DNA from 4 places in the Aquisalimonas asiatica genome. Region 2 is predicted to be linked to each of the others. Evidence: predicted binding sites of a transcription regulator. Region 2 holds the regulator's gene; each other region holds the start of a gene.
What was found. Region 2 encodes sigma-54, which starts transcription at its own class of promoters, with help from an activator protein. Its sites were predicted from a motif close to TGGCANGNTNCNTGCTT; they were not measured.
Positions count from the first base shown of each region.

Region 1: BMZ02_RS12620 (PEP-CTERM sorting domain-containing protein) is a predicted target of sigma-54. The motif match lies at 1,507-1,523, and genes of this name have one in related genera.
Region 3: BMZ02_RS10785 (nitrate regulatory protein) is a predicted target of sigma-54. The motif match lies at 2,174-2,190, and genes of this name have one in related genera.
Region 4: glnA (glutamate--ammonia ligase) is a predicted target of sigma-54. The motif match lies at 2,317-2,333, and genes of this name have one in related genera.

Region 1 is NZ_FOEG01000005.1:139,731-143,938, reverse strand. Features, by position in the region: gene BMZ02_RS12630 (S1C family serine protease) at 1-504, shown strand, start outside; gene BMZ02_RS12625 (metallophosphoesterase) at 513-1,301, shown strand; gene BMZ02_RS12620 (PEP-CTERM sorting domain-containing protein) at 1,577-2,209, shown strand; gene aspS (aspartate--tRNA ligase) at 2,269-4,047, opposite strand; gene BMZ02_RS12610 (FmdB family zinc ribbon protein) at 4,158-4,208, opposite strand, start outside.
Region 2 is NZ_FOEG01000002.1:653,792-657,999, forward strand. Features, by position in the region: gene lptA (lipopolysaccharide transport periplasmic protein LptA) at 1-337, shown strand, start outside; gene lptB (LPS export ABC transporter ATP-binding protein) at 334-1,059, shown strand; gene BMZ02_RS07765 (RNA polymerase factor sigma-54) at 1,213-2,820, shown strand; gene hpf (ribosome hibernation-promoting factor, HPF/YfiA family) at 2,869-3,207, shown strand; gene ptsN (PTS IIA-like nitrogen regulatory protein PtsN) at 3,286-3,759, shown strand; gene BMZ02_RS07780 (HPr kinase/phosphorylase) at 3,756-4,208, shown strand, end outside.
Region 3 is NZ_FOEG01000004.1:194,813-199,020, reverse strand. Features, by position in the region: gene BMZ02_RS10790 (ABC transporter ATP-binding protein) at 1-773, shown strand, start outside; gene BMZ02_RS10785 (nitrate regulatory protein) at 813-2,123, opposite strand; gene BMZ02_RS10780 (phospholipase D-like domain-containing protein) at 2,275-3,699, opposite strand; gene ubiA (4-hydroxybenzoate octaprenyltransferase) at 3,774-4,208, opposite strand, start outside.
Region 4 is NZ_FOEG01000006.1:84,760-88,967, reverse strand. Features, by position in the region: gene BMZ02_RS13345 (DUF4124 domain-containing protein) at 181-723, opposite strand; gene glnA (glutamate--ammonia ligase) at 844-2,259, opposite strand; gene BMZ02_RS13335 (sulfurtransferase TusA family protein) at 2,455-2,685, opposite strand; gene BMZ02_RS13330 (tRNA (5-methylaminomethyl-2-thiouridylate)-methyltransferase) at 2,678-3,727, opposite strand; gene glyQ (glycine--tRNA ligase subunit alpha) at 3,893-4,208, shown strand, end outside.

The DNA of each region.
Region 1 (4,208 bases), on a different contig from region 2:
CAGGGACGGGAAGGCAGCATCCGCCGTGCGGAGACCGTGGCCCGGGACGACGACACCGACCTCGCCATCGTCCGGTTCGAGGGTGACCCCCTGGAGCCGCTGACCCTGGGGGACGCCAGCACGGTCCGGGAGGGGGATTTCGTGGCCTTCACGGGGTACCCCATCGGCCTTGTACTGGGCCTCTACCCCGCCACCCACCGGGGCATCGTGTCGGCGATCACGCCGCTGGCCGTGCCCGCCGGGCGCGGCCGGGAGCTGGACGCACGCACGTTGAGACGGCTAAGGGACAGCCCGCCCGGCGTTTTCCAGCTGGACGCCACCGCCTACCCGGGCAACAGCGGCAGCCCGTTGTACAACCCGGTCACCCGGGAAGTGGTCGGCGTCATCAACCGCACGTTCGTGCAGGAATCCAGGGAGCGGGTGCTCAGCCACCCCAGCGGAATCTCCTATGCGGTGCCGGTGGATTTGCTGGATAATCTGCTCGACGAAGCCGATCTCCGATAAGGTTCTGCATGCCGGTGCTCACCCGTCGACGCACGCTCCATAAGGCCCGCATCCAGCATCTGCCCACCAACGAACACGGGCGCGACCTGATCGTGGGAGACCTCCACGGGCACCTGGAGACCCTGACCCGGGCACTGGATGCGCTGGGGTTCGAGCCGGAACGGGACCGGGTGCTGTCCGTGGGCGATCTGGTGGATCGCGGGCCGGACTCGGCAGGCTGCCTGGCTCTCCTCCGGGAGCCCTGGTTCCACGCCGTCATGGGCAACCACGAGGACCTCCTGCTCGGCAGCGTGCGCGAACTGCGCGCCACCCACGGCAGCGACCCCCGTTTCGCCATGCACCAGAACAACGGCGGCGAGTGGCTGCTCCGGGTCTGGCCGCCCGATACAGCGCTGGCGCAGGCCATCGAACGTACCCGCCTGCTGCCCCACGTGCTGGTGGTCGGCGCCGGGCCGGCCCGCTACCACGTGGTGCATGCCGGCTTCGCCATCGGCACCACCAACAGTGCCATCGACCAGGGCGAGCTGGGCGACCCGGAAGGCCTGATGTGGCGGCGCAGCCTCGGCCAGGCACTGCGGGAGATGGATCCGGCCGACGATCACGGCCCCCGGGACGCGGCGGGGCTCTCCACCACCTACTGCGGGCACACCATCGGATCAGACCGTCACGGACGCCCGCTGCGGGGACACGGGCACGTCAACCTGGAAACCGGCGTTGCCCAGGGCAACAGGCTCAGTATCGCCGTACGTGACCGGGCGGGACGCGAAGTGATTCACCAACAGGCCGTGCAGGGGTGATGCCCCCGGGCACGTGTCAGGAATTCCGACAAGACGCCGTTTCCCCGCTTGCCATCACCAACGCGCAACCGGCCGGCAGCACCGGCTGAACGGGCGCTTGTCAGTATTTCTTACACTCCGGCGGGAGCACTGCGAAAGCAGCCGAAAACAACCTGCAACGCATTGATTAAAAAGTAACAAAAACAGAATCACATTATCGTCGATCTGGCCCGTTTCCTGCTAAGGGATACAGCAGGTGACCGCACGGTGCGGTCACGGTCTCGGAGTACCCGGTCATGAAGAAAAACGGACTTCTGGGTGCGGCGGTGCTGGCAACTGCAGGCGCATTGGCGCCGGTGACGGCATCCGCAAGCTTCATCAGTTGTTCAGGCGCCGACTACGACATCAGCGGCAACGTCACGGGCACCAGTGCCTGCGCGATTCTGGCGCCGCTGAACGGCCATGTGAACGACAGCGGCACCACGGCCCAGGCCATCAATAATGCAGGCTTCTTTGGCACATCCAACTGGTCTTTCGATTCCAAGATCGACTTCCCGTCCAACACGCCCGGCAATGAGGGGCCGCAGCAGCTGGATTTCTCGATCTCCGGGAATCCGCAGTCGGGGAGCTGGTCCATCGTGCCGAACTGGGACTTCGCCGCGCTGGACGTGATGCTGATCTTCAAGAACGGTGGCAACACCAATCTGGTGGGTTATCTGCTGGCTGCCACCTTCGGCACGTACCAGACGCCGTTCGAGAATCCGCCATTCTCCGTCATGAACCCGCGGGACATCTCGCACATCACGGCGTACACCCGTCTGACGAACACACCCCCGAATCCGGTACCGGTGCCGGGTAGTCTGGCACTGCTGGGGCTGGGGCTACTGGGGCTGGTGGGCGTCACTCGCCGCTGGCATTCGGCGGGCTGAGACGCTTGCCGCGGGTGACCCTGACCGGGTCACCCGCGCTCTGCCGGCACGGGCCGGTTTCAGGCGTTCACGGTCTTGCGCAACCGCAGGCCCAGCTCCTTCAGCTGCGCCTCGCCCACTGGCGCCGGCGCCTCGGTGAGCAGGCAGCTCGCCGTCTGCGTCTTCGGGAAGGCCATGACATCGCGGATGGAGCCGGAGTCGGTCATGAGCATCACCAAACGATCCAGCCCGAAGGCGATGCCGCCATGGGGCGGAGCGCCGTACTCCAGGGCATCCAGCAGAAAGCCGAACTTCTCCCGGGCTTCTTCTTCGCCGATGCCCAGCAGGCCCAGCACGGCACGCTGCATGTCGGGGCGGTGAATACGGATGGAGCCGCCACCCACCTCGGTGCCGTTGAGCACCATGTCATAGGCGCGGGACTGCAGCTGCTCGGCGTCGGCACTCTCGAGTTCATCCACGCTCTCGACGGTGGGCGCGGTGAACGGGTGGTGCAGGGCGTAGAGGCGCTTGTCCTGTTCGTCGTACTCGAACATGGGGAAGTCCACCACCCACATGGGCCGCCAGCCCGGCTCCACCAGGCCACGGTCATGGCCGAGCCTGACACGCAGGGCGCCCAGCGCCTCGTTGACCACCTTGGCCTTGTCGGCACCGAAGAAGATGAGGTCGCCGGCCCGGGCGCCGGTGCGCTCCAGGATGGCGGCCACCGCCTCGTCCGGCATGAACTTGACGATGGGCGACTGCAGGCCGTCCTTGCCCTGGGCCGGATCATTGACCTTGATATAGGCGAGCCCCTTGGCACCGTAGCGGCCCACGAAGTCGGTGTAGCCATCGATCTCCTTGCGGGTGAGATCGCCGCCACCCGGCAGGCGCAGGGCGGCGACCCGGCCCTTGGGATCGTTCGCCGGCGCGGAGAATACCTTGAACTCCACGTCGGTGAGCAGGTCGGCCACCTCCACCAGCTCCAGCGGAATGCGCAGGTCCGGCCGGTCGATGCCGAAACGGTGCACGGCCTCGGCGTAGGTCATGCGCGGGAACGGCCGCGGCAGCTCCTGCCCCAGCACGGAGCTGAACAGCCCGGCGATCATGCCCTCCATCATGTCCATGATGGCGTCCTCGTCCATGAACGAGGTCTCGATGTCGAGCTGGGTGAACTCGGGCTGGCGGTCGGCGCGCAGGTCCTCGTCCCGGAAGCAGCGGGTGATCTGGTAGTAGCGGTCCATGCCGGACATCATCAGCAGCTGCTTGAACAGCTGCGGCGACTGGGGCAGCGCATAGAACTCGCCCTGGTGCACGCGGCTCGGCACCAGGTAGTCCCGGGCCCCTTCCGGGGTGGCCCGGGTCAGCATGGGGGTTTCGATATCGAGAAAGCCGTTGTCGTCCAGGTAACGGCGCAGCTCGCTGGTGATCCGGGCGCGGGTGCGCAGCTTCTGCAGCATCTCCGGCCGGCGCAGGTCCACGTAGCGGTGGCGCAGGCGCACGTCCTCCCCCACGTCCTCGTCATCGAGCTGAAACGGCGGCGTTTTCGCGGTGTTCAGCACCTCCAGCGCGTGGCCGAGCACTTCCACCTGCCCACTGTTCAGGCTGCTGTTCTCGGTGCCTTCCGGGCGCCGCCGGACGCGGCCACGGATGTGCAGCACGTACTCGCCGCGAACGCTCTCGGCCGTTGCAAACGACTCGGCGCGGTCCGGGTCGAACACCACCTGGACGAGGCCGTCACGGTCGCGCAGATCGATGAAAATCACGCCGCCGTGGTCGCGGCGCCGGTGCACCCAGCCGCAGAGTTCCACGTCCGTGTCGAGAAGGTCTTCGGTTACCTGGCCGCAATAATGGCTGCGCATGACAATTATGCCCTGGATATTCGTGGTGAGACGCGGGCCCTGAACCCGCCTGAGCAGGGCGGCAATGTTACGGTCTCACCCGGGGCGGCGCAAGCGACTGACCCGCGGTTTCAGGAGTTTGCGGCCGCCTTGGAGTCACTGCTGCTGCTCTTGCTACCTTC
Region 2 (4,208 bases):
CATGACCGTACACCTGCGGGAGGACGACGCCGGCGATCAGGCGCTGGACCACGTGGTGGTGGAAGGCGAGCCCGCCGTCTACAACCAGCGGGGTGGCGAGGACCGCCGCCCCATCGAGGCGGAAGCGCCGCGCATGGAGTACTACGCCTCCGGCCCCGAGCGGGTCATCCTGCTGGAAGGCGCGCGGCTGACCCAGGGGCGGAACACGTTCACCGGCGAGCGTATCGAATACGAGGTGGCCGCCGACCGGGTGCATGCGCGCGGCGAGCCCGAGACCGGACGCCGCGTGCAGATCCGACTGTTCCCCGACGACGAGGACAACGGAGACGACGAGTGAGCCCGCCGCGCACCGAGAAGCTGGTGAAGACCTACCGCCGCAAGACCGTGGTCCACGGCGCGTCGCTGGAAGTCTCCAGCGGCGAGGTGGTCGGCCTGCTGGGCCCCAACGGCGCAGGCAAGACCACGTGCTTCTACATGGTGGTGGGCCTGGTGCAGGCCGACGGCGGGCGCATCGAGCTGGACGGCAACGACATCACCGACCTGCCCATGCACGTGCGCGCCCGCCGTGGCGTCGGCTACCTCCCCCAGGAAGCCTCGATCTTCCGCAAGCTCACGGTCATGGACAACCTGCTGGCGATTCTGGAAACCCGCCCCGAACTCAACCGGAAGCAGCGCCGGGAGCGCGCCAGAGAGCTGCTGGACGAGTTCAACGTCGGCCACCTGCACGATCAGAACGGCATCAGCCTCTCCGGCGGCGAACGCCGGCGGGTCGAGATCGCGCGGGCGCTCGCCGCCAACCCGCAGTTCATCCTGCTGGACGAACCCTTCGCGGGCGTCGACCCCATCTCGGTGCTGGACATTCAGGAAATCATCCGCCACCTGGCGGACCGGGACATCGGCGTACTCATCACCGACCACAACGTGCGGGAGACGCTCGGCATCTGCCAGCGCGCCTACATCCTCGCCCAGGGCGAAGTCATCGCCCGCGGCAGCTCCGACGAGGTCCTGGCGAACAAGCAGGTCCGCGAGGTGTACCTGGGCGAACATTTTCGCCTGTGATCTCGTGGCTTAGCACTTTCCAGGAGCCCACGCAAGTATCGGGCCAATGTTCTAACCGGCGACAGAGTCAGTTACGATAGGGTCATCAACCCACTCGCATGCAGGCCCGGCCTGACCCGCAGCCCGAGGGGCAGCAGGAGAGAGGCATCGCCAATGAAACAGTCGCTGCAGCTACGTCTCGGCCAGCAGCTCACCATGACACCGCAGCTCCAGCAGGCGATCAAACTGCTGCAGCTGTCGACTCTGGAGCTGCGCACGGAGATCCAGCAGGCACTGGATTCCAACCTGATGCTGGAGCCCGCTGACGAGCTCGACGAAGCTGACGAGGCGGCCGCTGACACCGACCGCGGCGACGACAGCGCCAATGCCGCCGATACCGACACCAGCACCGAGAACACGACCGACGCCCGGGAGTCCGGCGAAACGGACGGCGACGGCGAGGCAAGCGGTGGCGAAGCGACGGACACCGACACCGCTCCGGACGTCGCCGACACGATCGACGATCACGACGGCGCCGATGACAAGCCCGCCTCGGACCAGGCCGACATCCCCGAGGACCTGCCCCTGGATTCCGACTGGAACGACATCTACGACGGCAGCACCGCCTACAGCGCGCCCGCCGGCGAGGACGACCAGCGCGAGGCGTGGGAGAACCGGACCGCCGGCAGCAGCGGCGGCCTGCACGACCACCTGCTGTGGCAGGCTCAGCTGTCCCATTTCAGCGAACGGGACATGGCCATCGCCGAGGCCATCATCGACGGCGTCCGCGACGACGGCTACCTGGGCGTCACCATCGAGGAAATCTGCGAATCGGTGACTGACGGCGACGACCCCGTGGAGCCCGACGAGGTGGAGGCGGTACGCCACCTGATCCAGCGGTTCGACCCGCTCGGAGTAGCCTCCCTGGACCCCCGCGAGGCGCTACTGGTCCAGCTCGAGCAGTTCCCGGAAGACACCCCCTGGCTTGCCGAAGCACGGCTGCTGGTGGACAAGCACCTGGACCTCCTCGGCAGCCGCCAGCTCGGCCCCCTCACCCGCAAGCTCAAGGTCTCCCAGGAGGAGTTCGGCCAGGTACTGGAGCTGGTACGCACCCTGGACCCGCGGCCCGGCTCCCAGATCGGCACACCCGCGGCCGAGTACGTGGTGCCCGACGTCTACGTCCGCAAGGAGCGCGGCGCCTGGCGGGTGGAGCTGAACCCCGAGGCATCACCCAGGATCCGCGTCAACAGCTACTACGCCGGCCTCGTCCGCCGCGGCGACCAGGGCAACGACAACGCCACCATGCGCCAGCACCTGCAGGAGGCACGCTGGTTCATCAAGAGCCTGAAGAGCCGCAATGAAACGCTCCTCAAGGTGGCCACGTGCATCGTCAATCACCAGCAGGAGTTCCTGGAACAGGGCGAGGAGGCCATGAAGCCGCTGGTGCTGCGCGAGGTGGCGGAAGAAGTGGAGATGCACGAGTCCACCATCTCCCGGATCACCACGCAGAAGTACATGTACACGCCCCGCGGCACGTTCGAGTTCAAGTATTTCTTCTCCAGCCACGTGCATACCGTGGACGGACAGGAGTGCTCGGCAACCTCCATCCGCGCCCGGATTCGCCGGCTGATCGCCGAAGAGGACGCCCGCAAACCGCTCAGCGACAGCAAACTGGCCGAAATCCTGAAAAATGAGGGAATCGATGTGGCGCGACGGACAGTGGCAAAGTATCGTGAATCCATGTCGATTGCCTCGTCGAACGAACGAAAAAGGATTGCCTGAGGCAACACTGGGCCAGCCGTTTCCGGCTCTCATACGGGAGGAGTCTCTATGCAGATCGACATCACCGGGCACCATGTGGATCTCACCGAAGCACTGCGCGAGTACGTGCATTCCAAGATGGACAAGCTGGAGCGCCACTTTGACAACGTGGTCAACGTCCACGTGATCCTGACGGTGGAGAAGCTGCGGCAGAAGGCCGAGGCCACCATGCTGCTCAGTGGCGCCAAGCTTTACGCTGATGCCAGCGCCGAAGACATGTATGCTGCCATCGACGGGCTCATCGACAAGCTCGACCGGCAGGTGAAGAAGCACAAGGAGAAGGTGACCGACCACCGGCGCAACGAAGGCGCCCAGGCCAAGGCCCAGGGAGAGGGCGAAGAGGACTGAACAGCGCGCAGCGGCGGCCACCAGCGCGGGGCCGCCGCCGACTTCCGAAACCGCAGACACGACCCTGCGTGGACAAGCATGATCAAGATTGCCGACCTAATCACACCGGAGCGCATCGCCTGCGACATCCAGGTGACCAGCAAGAAGCGCGGCCTGGAAGTCCTCAGTGACATGGTGGCCGGCTCCGACTCCGCCCTGCCGGCGAACGCCATCTTCGACAAGCTGATCAGCCGCGAGAAGCTCGGCAGCACCGGGCTTGGCCACGGCGTCGCCCTGCCCCACGCCCGCATGGACGGCAATGACACGGCCACGGCGGCCTTCATCCGCACCAGCGAAGCCATCGACTTCGACGCCTTCGACAACGAACCCGTCGACCTCCTGTTCGCCCTGGTCGTACCGGAACATTTCACCGACGAACACCTCCAGATTCTTGCCCGGCTCGCCGAGATGTTCAGTGACCAGCCCCTGTGCCGCAGGCTCCGCGATGCCAACGACGCCGACGCCATGTATGAGCTGCTCAGGGACTGGGAGGCCGCCCAGGGGAGCACATGAGTGATCACGTGACCGGTGACACGGGCGCCACCGTCCCCGGCGTGCTGGTCAGCGTGCACGGCTGCGGCCTCCTCCTCACAGGTGACAGCGGCACCGGCAAGAGTGATACGGCGCTGCAGTTGCTCGGGCGCGGCCACCGGCTGGTCGCGGACGACGCCGTCGCCCTGTGCGTCGAGGGCGGGCGCGTGATCGGCCGGGCACCTGCCGCACTGGCGGGCCTGCTGGAGGTCCGCGGCCTTGGCCCGCAGTCTGTCACCCACCTGTTCGGTGGCCACGCCGTCCTGGCGCAGGCCGCAGTGGACCGGGTGATCCGGCTGATGCCACCTCCGTCCTGGGCCGACTGGCCGCGGCTGACACCCACGGTTGACGACACCGTGCTGGCCGACAGGCCGGTACCCCGTGTCACCCTGCCCGTGTCTCCGGAACGTCCTCTTGCCCTGCTGGTCGAA
Region 3 (4,208 bases), on a different contig from region 2:
TGGACAACGTCAACCTGACGGTGGACCGCGGCGAGTACCTGTCCATCATCGGCCACTCCGGCTGCGGCAAGTCCACGGTGCTGAACATCGTCGCCGGACTCCTGGAGGCGACCAGCGGCGGCGTCATCCTGGATGGCAAGGAAGTGAACAGCCCCGGGCCGGATCGCAGCCTGGTGTTCCAGAACCACTCGCTGCTGCCGTGGCTCACCGTCTACGAGAACGTGGCCCTGGCGGTGGAGAAGACCCAGAAACGGACCCGCAACAAGGCCGAGCGCCACGAGTGGGTGCTGAAGAACCTGGAGATGGTGGGCATGTCCCATGCGCTGCATCAGCGCCCGGCAGAGATCTCCGGCGGGATGAAACAGCGGGTGGGCATTGCCCGCGCCCTGGCCATGGAGCCCAAGGTACTGCTGCTGGACGAACCCTTCGGTGCCCTGGACGCACTGACCCGCGCCCACCTGCAGGACGAGGTGATGCGCATCCAGGCGGAGCTCAACAACACCGTACTGATGATCACCCACGACGTGGATGAAGCGGTACTGCTCTCCGACCGCATCGTGATGATGACCAACGGGCCGTCCGCCACCATCGGCGAGATCCTCGACGTGGACCTGCCCCGGCCGCGGGACCGCATCGAACTGGCGGACAACCCGGACTACAACCGCTACCGCCGCGAGATCCTCCGCTTCCTGCACGAAAAGCAGAAGAAGGTGGAGTCGTTCCGGGAACACGCCACCCCGACCCAGCAGGAACCCACGGCAAAACGCGCCTGAACGGGTGGCCGCTGGCACGCCACCGGCGCTGCCAGCGGCCTACTGCTTCGGGCCCTTGAGAATGTCCTGCATGGCGATCGTGTCCTCCGCCACGTCCGCAAGCCTGCGGCTCTGGGCCATCGCCACCTGGCGGAGAAAACGATACGCCTCTTCTTCGCTCATCTGCCGGTGCCGCATGATCAACCCCTTGGCACGCTCCACCGCCTTGCGCTCCGCCAATGCAGACCGCGCCTCGGCCAGCTCCTCGCTCATGGTCTGCAGCCGCTGCGACTGGGACTGCACCAGATCGATCAGGGACCGACCGAGCTGCGGACTGGCATAGTCCGTGTGGTAAGCGACGCCTGCCGCGGAGTCCGGCTGCCCGGCTTCACTTTCACTGAAAAAGATGGCGAACCCGGGCCGCTCCCCGGGCTGACTGGCCAGCGTCTCGATACGGTCCTGGTGGCAGTCAAGGTCGGCCCGGGCATCCCCGATCCGGCGCTGGCACAACGACTCCAGGCTCGCCTCCAGTTGATCCTCAACCTGCTTCATGGCATCGATGCGCTGGGTAGCCACGTCGAACCAGGTGTCGGCCAGCGCCGCATCGGCAATGCTGTCGGCACTGGCCGTGCAGGCAATGCGCCGCAGGCGCTCCATATCCGCGGAGGTGGTGCCCGCGCCGCTCGCTTGCCAGACATCCAGGGAATCGCTGTCGGCGAACTCCAGAAAGATCTGGAAACACCGCTCCTGACTCTCGATCAGATGCCGCAGCCGGTCGCTCAGCCGGGGTCCAAAGCTGCCACTGGCGAAGCCGGCGGCGCCGGCGGCACGCTCCTGGCCGGCGAACTCCTTGCCCTGCATCAGGTGGAACATGGCCACGAGCACCCGGGAGATGTCCGGATCCGCCGCCGAGTCGGCCGCCTCGAAAACCACCGCCAGCAGCCCCTGGATGAGGGCGCTGTATCCGTCGATGACGGTGTCCGCATCCACGTTCAGGCTTTCGATGGCCAGGCGTACGCCCGGGAGCTCATCCAGGCCGTGCAGGGCAAAGGCGATGCGATTGAACAGCCGGCTCGCGCCGGGCAGAGAGGCGGTTCCGGGATCGATGTGGCCGAGGGCATCGCGGAACGCGCGCTCCTGCCGGTTCGCATCAGCAACCAGCTCGGTCAGTTCACTGGCAAACCGGTGCCCGCCGGAGGCGATGTACATGTTGGAGGCACCACGTTCGCGCTGGAGCGCATGCACCAGATTACTGATGCTGACAACCAGTTGCCCGGTACGCACGAGCTGCTCGAGACCGTGGATCTCGCACCGCTTGGACGCGATCAGGTAGTCGGCGACGGTCCAGTCGCCGGTGGGAGAATGTGACATGGCAGTGTCCAGCGTTACCCGCAAACCGTGGATTCCATCCACGGTTTTTGTAACAAGTTTCAGGCCAGTCGACCAAGCGCATGGAAATCAATGACATGCCTGACCGTCCGCAGAGACAGGGCCCCGAAAATGCACCATGACAGTGCACACCTCAGAGGTAAGGCATGGCCAGACGCGCAACGCCATCGCGCAACCGCTCGGGCAGCGGCCGCTCGTCCACGTCCTCGCGGGTCAGCGGCCGTGCCCGCCGGATACGCTCGTCCACGCGGGCGCTGAGTCCCTGGGCCAGGGTGCGGTCGAAGCACTCCAGGTTGAACTCGAAATTCAGCCGCAGACTGCGGGGGTCCCAGTTGGACGAGCCCAGGAACGCCCAGGCGTCGTCCACGACCATGATCTTGGCGTGATCGAACGGCTTCGGCGTCAGCCACACCCGGCAGTCGTACACCAGCACCTGGCGGATCTGCCCCATCATGGCCCAGTGAACAAACGGCAGATTGGAGCGCTCCGGGAGCACGATGTCCACGGTCACACCACGAATCGAGGCCGTATTGAGCACTGCGGCGAGGGTCGATTCCGGCAAGAAATAGGGTGTCACGATGCGCACCGACTCCCGCGCCGTGGTCACCGCGGCCTGCAGGGCCATGTGGTGGGTCAGGAAGTGGTGGTCGGGGCCGTCCGGCACGCCCCGGGCCACCACCGTCCCCGCCGGGGTCAGATCCGGGAACCAGCCCGGCCCGTCCAGCTCTTCCTCGGTGGCGAACAGCCAGTCTTCGTAGAAGGTCTCCTGGAGGTGGCGCACCACCGGCCCTTCGACGCGAAAGTGCAGATCCAGCGTTGCCTTGCGGCCGGCCCCACGGTAGTGGTGATGACGGATATTCATGCCGCCGGTGAAGCCGATGCAGCCGTCCACGATCAGCAGTTTGCGGTGGTTGCGCAGGTTGATGCCCACCAGTCGCGCCGGAAACCCGGGGAAGAACCGCGCCACTGGCACGCCGCGCCGCTGCAGATCCCCGACCATGGACGGCCAGGTGTACCGCTCGCCGGCATTGTCGATCAGCACCCGCACCTCGACACCCCGGGCGACCGCGCGCTCCAGGGCATCCGCGAACGCGTGCCCCACGTCGTCATTACCGAAGATGTAGGTGGCCAGGGTGACCGTGCGCTCGGCCTGGTCGATGGCGGCGAGCATGGCGGGATAAGCTTCGTCACCATCCTCGAGCGGCTCGATGCTGTTGCCCTGGACCAGCGGCCGCGGCACGACCCGGTTGGTCGCCTGGGCCAGTCCCTCCAGATACTGCGCATCCGGCCCCAGCCGGTTGCGCAGCATGGCCAGGTCACACTCGTGATCGCGCTCGAACTCGTCCAGCACCTTGCGGCGCAGGGCAGCGGCGCGACGGTTGATTCGGTTGATGCCGAACAACACGTACAACCCGGCGCCAAGCACCGGCACCAGCCACAGCAATGCCACCCAGGTCAGGGCGCTGCGCGAGTCCCGTTTCGCCAGGACCGCGTGTGCCGAGCCGATCACGGCCAGCACGGGCGCGATCACTGCAATGACGCTATACCAGAATTCCATGGCCTGCAGCCTGTTCCGGATGGACGAAGGGCCTCATGCTCCCGGGGCCGGGCGCGACACGTCGCGCACTGCCGTCAGAGCGCCGCCCAGCCGTAGCTGAGCACGATACCCACGAAGATGATGCCGCCGTAGATGTTGTTGTTCAGAAACGCCTGGAAACAGCGCTCGCGGCTGCGATCGCGAATCAGCCACTGCTGATAGACGAACAGCCCGGTGGCCATGACCAGCGCGGCGTAATAGGCGGGCCCCAGCTGCGCCTGCAGGCCGACGAACAGCAGCGTCAGCGTCATCAGGCCCTGGAGCAGGCCGATGATCAACCGGTCGTGCTCCCCGAACAGGATGGCGGTGGACTTCACGCCGATGCGCAGGTCGTCATCGCGGTCCACCATGGCGTACTGGGTGTCGTAGACAGTGGCCCAGACCACCGCCGCGATGAACACCAGCCAGGCGATCTCCGGCACGGTTCCGGCCTGGGCCGCAAAGGCCATGGGCACCGCCCAGCCGAACGC
Region 4 (4,208 bases), on a different contig from region 2:
TGGCTCTGAACGCGCCGGGGCAATCATTCTGGTCGGGAAACAGCCGACCGTTCAGGGATTTGTGGGGCCAGGCAACTCGCAGATACAGAGGGCGACGCGTCATCACGGCGCAGCTGCACTGTCAGAGTGCCCCATTATGGTGCATCGTTGATCGGGGTCAATTCCCGGGGGATGATCGTTTCAGGGGTTCGCGCCAGAACCCTGTCCTCCCGGGAGCAGACGGGATGCCTGGTGCATGTAGAACGTCACCGGGTCGGATTCCGCAATCACCTCGCCGCCTTCACCGAGAACGCGCGCCGCGACCTGATGCTCCCCCCGGTGCACCTCCGTGAGGCGGGTCTCGAGGGACCGGGACGGGTCGCCCCGTGGCTCGCCGTTGAACAGGAACTGCACCCTGTGCTCCGCCCGGAGCGACGGGCTGAGCTCGAGCCGGACGTCCACAAGCCCCTGATTGTCGCGCACGGTCCCCTCGTCCTCCGGCTGGACGATGCGGATCTCTTCGTAACGGGAGTCGTCCTCGTCGGCATCGTCGCCGGACCGGTCTGCCGATGAACGCCGCTGCGGCGTCTCGAAGCGGTAGGACGACTCCGGCGTCGAACGCTCCAGCCGCTCCGCGCCCTCGCGCGGCTCGTCGGAGTAGACCACGTTGCCGTCTTCATCCACCCATTTGTAGATGTCCGCCACAGCGGCCAGGGGCAGAAGCAGGCCGAGGATTACGATCACGTTCCTTGTCGTCATACGGGGAATGTAGCACGAGCGCGGACGGGGGCGTGTCCACCGCGCACAAAAAAAGCCCCGGCGTAACCGCCGGGGCTTTCCCTGATGCAGCCGTGTCGGCCGGATTCAGACGCTGAAGTACATGTCGAATTCCACCGGGTGGGTGGTCATGCGCAGGCGCTGCACTTCCTCGCCCTTGAGCTCCAGGTAGGCATCGATGGTGTCATCGGTGAACACGCCACCCTGCTTGAGGAACTCACGGTCGTTGTCCAGCGCTTCCAGCGCCTCCTCCAGGGAGAAGGCGACCTTCGGGATCTCCTTCTCTTCTTCCGGCGGCAGATCGTAGAGATCCTTGTCCATGGCGTCGCCCGGGTGGATCTTGTTCTGCACCCCGTCAAGGCCGGCCATCAGCATGGCGGCGAAGGCCAGGTACGGGTTGCCGGTGGGGTCGGGGAACCGGACCTCGATACGGCGCGCCTTGGGGTTGGAAATCCACGGCACACGGATGGAGGCGGAGCGGTTGCGGGCGGAGTAGGCCAGCAGCACCGGGGCCTCGAAGCCGGGCACCAGACGCTTGTAGCTGTTGGTGGACGCGTTGGCGAAGGCGTTGATGGCCTTGGCGTGCTTGATGATGCCGCCGATGTAGTACAGCGCCGTCTCGCTCAGGCCGCCGTACTGATCGCCCTGGAACTGGTTCTTGCCGTCCTTCGAGAAGGACATGTGCACGTGCATGCCACTGCCGTTGTCGCCCACCAGGGGCTTGGGCATGAAGGTGGCGGTCTTGCCGTAGGCGGCGGCCACGTTGTGCACGGCGTACTTGAGCTTCTGCACCTCGTCGGCCTTCTTGACCATGGTGTTGAACTGGACACCGATCTCGCACTGGCCGGCGGTGGCCACCTCGTGGTGGTGCACTTCCACGTCCAGGCCCAGCTCTTCCATGGCCAGGCACATGGAGGTACGGATGTCGTGCAGGCTATCCACCGGCGGCACCGGGAAGTAGCCGCCCTTGACCTTCGGACGGTGACCCATGTTGCCGTCGGAGTAGACGCGCTCGGAGTTCCAGCCCGCCTCTTCGGAGTCGATGCGGTAGAAGCTGCCGCTCATCTCGGCGCCCCAGCGGACGTCGTCGAAGATGAAGAATTCCGGCTCCGGGCCGAAGAATGCGGTGTCACCCAGCCCGGTGGACTGCAGGTAGGCTTCGGCCCGCTTGGCGACGGAGCGCGGATCGCGCTCGTAGCCCTGCATGGTGTTGGGCTCGATGATGTCGCAGGTGATGTTCAGGGTCAGCTCATCGAAGAAGGGGTCGATGGTGGCGGTCTGCGGATCCGGCATGAGAATCATGTCGGACTCGTTGATGCCCTTCCAGCCGGCGATGCTGGAGCCGTCAAACATCTTGCCGTCCTCGAAGAAGTCCTCGTCGACGGTGGCGGCAGGAATGGTGACGTGCTGTTCCTTGCCCTTGGTATCCGTGAACCGCATGTCCACGAATTTCACTTCTTCGTCTTTGATCAGTTTGAGTACGTCGGCTGCGGTGCGTGACATGCCTTAACCTCCAGATGGGACGTAAGCCTCAGCAAAATTTTAACTCGCCGTTTCGGGAAGCATGGACCGTGCCAGCACCACAAGACAGCAAGTTACGAGCGTTTCTGGTGCAGCAGCGCGGAAAACCGCGCCAAAACGCACACATATGGTGCGCACAAAAACGATAAAGCACCAAACTGGTGCACACTCGGGGCATCATTCCGCCACGCGAATACAGACCCGGAGCGTATCATCCTCTTCGCGGACGGCTTCCACCCGGTGGCCGTGCACACGGCACCAGGCCGGTACGTCGGCCTGTACGCCGGGATCCGTTGCCAACAGGTGGACCTCGGTGCCGGGCGTTGCGCTGGCGATGGCATCCTGCACGCGGATCACCGGCATGGGGCACAACAGTCCGCGGGCGTCCACCACGAGCGGCTCAGCCAACGTACCACTCCCGGGGCACGTCGTCGGCCGCCATGGGGGTGACATCCAGTTCGCGCGGCTCGCCGCCCTTTTCGGTGACGGCAACGCGAACGCGCTCGGCATCGCGCCCCTGACTGAAACGGGCCACCAGGCGCGCCGCCAGCTCCAGATCGTCGGCACCGGCCTCTCCATCCAGTAACGCCAGCGGGCCACCATGACTGGTCGGCACCAGATGGGTGAACTGCCGTCGATAGCCGTGCATGAAGCGATTCTCACCATCTTCCCGGGAGACGATCAGCTTGAAGTGCGGGCGCGGGCGCAGGTGCCGCCCCATTTTCAGGAGCATGATGTCGTCGAGTTCATAGCGGCGCTCGCCGCGGGCCTTCCACAGGTCCTGCAGCTTCCGCGAGTAGCTCGGATCGGTGAGAAAACAGCAGCCGCCGGCGGGCTGTGCATAATCGTCAAGGCCGAACCGCTCCGCCAGTTCCATCTGCGGCTTGCGGGAGCGGCCGCTCCAGTCGAACAGCTGCTCGCGGTCCACCCAGCCTTCACGCTCCGGCAACGTCGGCTCCAGCAGGCGTGCGCACAGTGGGCGCAGAAGCCGGTCATTGGCGCCGGATTCCTGGGCGATCACCGGCATGGTGCGCTTGAGCTGGGATTTCGGGCGCTGGCCGATGACCTCGCCGGTGATGATGAAGTCGAACTCGTTCGCTTCCATCCATTGCCGGGCCTTGCCCACCATGAAGCCCTTGCAGTCGAGACAGGGATTCATGAACTGCCCGTAACCGTGACGCGGATTGATGACCACATCCTTGTACTCCTCCACGGTGTCGATGATGTGGAGCTTGATCCCCAGCTGCTCCGCCACCCACAGGGCATTGTTGCGCTTGGGGCGGGCACGGTCCTTGTCCCTGACCGCATGGGTGTGGCCTTCCACGCAGAAGCCGGTATAGAAATTCAGGCCCTCCACGTGCACCCCCTGGTCGAGGATGGCCCGTGCGGCGAGCATGGAATCGAGGCCGCCAGAGATCAGGGCGACGGCGCGGGGTTGGCGTTGACTCATGGCGCGTCCGTACGAAAGCTGTTGCAAATCGAACAGAATAACATGGGCCACACGGCGTGCGCCTTCTCCCGCGGAAGACCGAAAGGGTATACTCCACAGCCGGCCGGGCGTCCCGGAGGCGCAAGGCGGCACGGACTTTTCCACAGGCAGACCGCAGGGGGCAGCGTGGCGCAGCAGGGGCAGACGACGGCGAGGGCCGTGGACACTTTCCAGGGCCTGATCCAGGCGTTGCAGGATTACTGGGCGATGCAGGGCTGCATCGTCCTCCAGCCGCTCGACATGGAGGTAGGCGCCGGGACATTCCACCCCGCCACCTGTCTGCGCGCCATCGGGCCCGAACCGTGGAATGCGGCTTACGTCCAGCCATCGCGCCGGCCAACGGACGGGCGCTACGGCGAGAACCCGAACCGGCTGCAGCACTACTACCAGTTCCAGGTGGTCATGAAGCCCTCACCGGCCGAGTTCCAGGAGCTCTACCTCG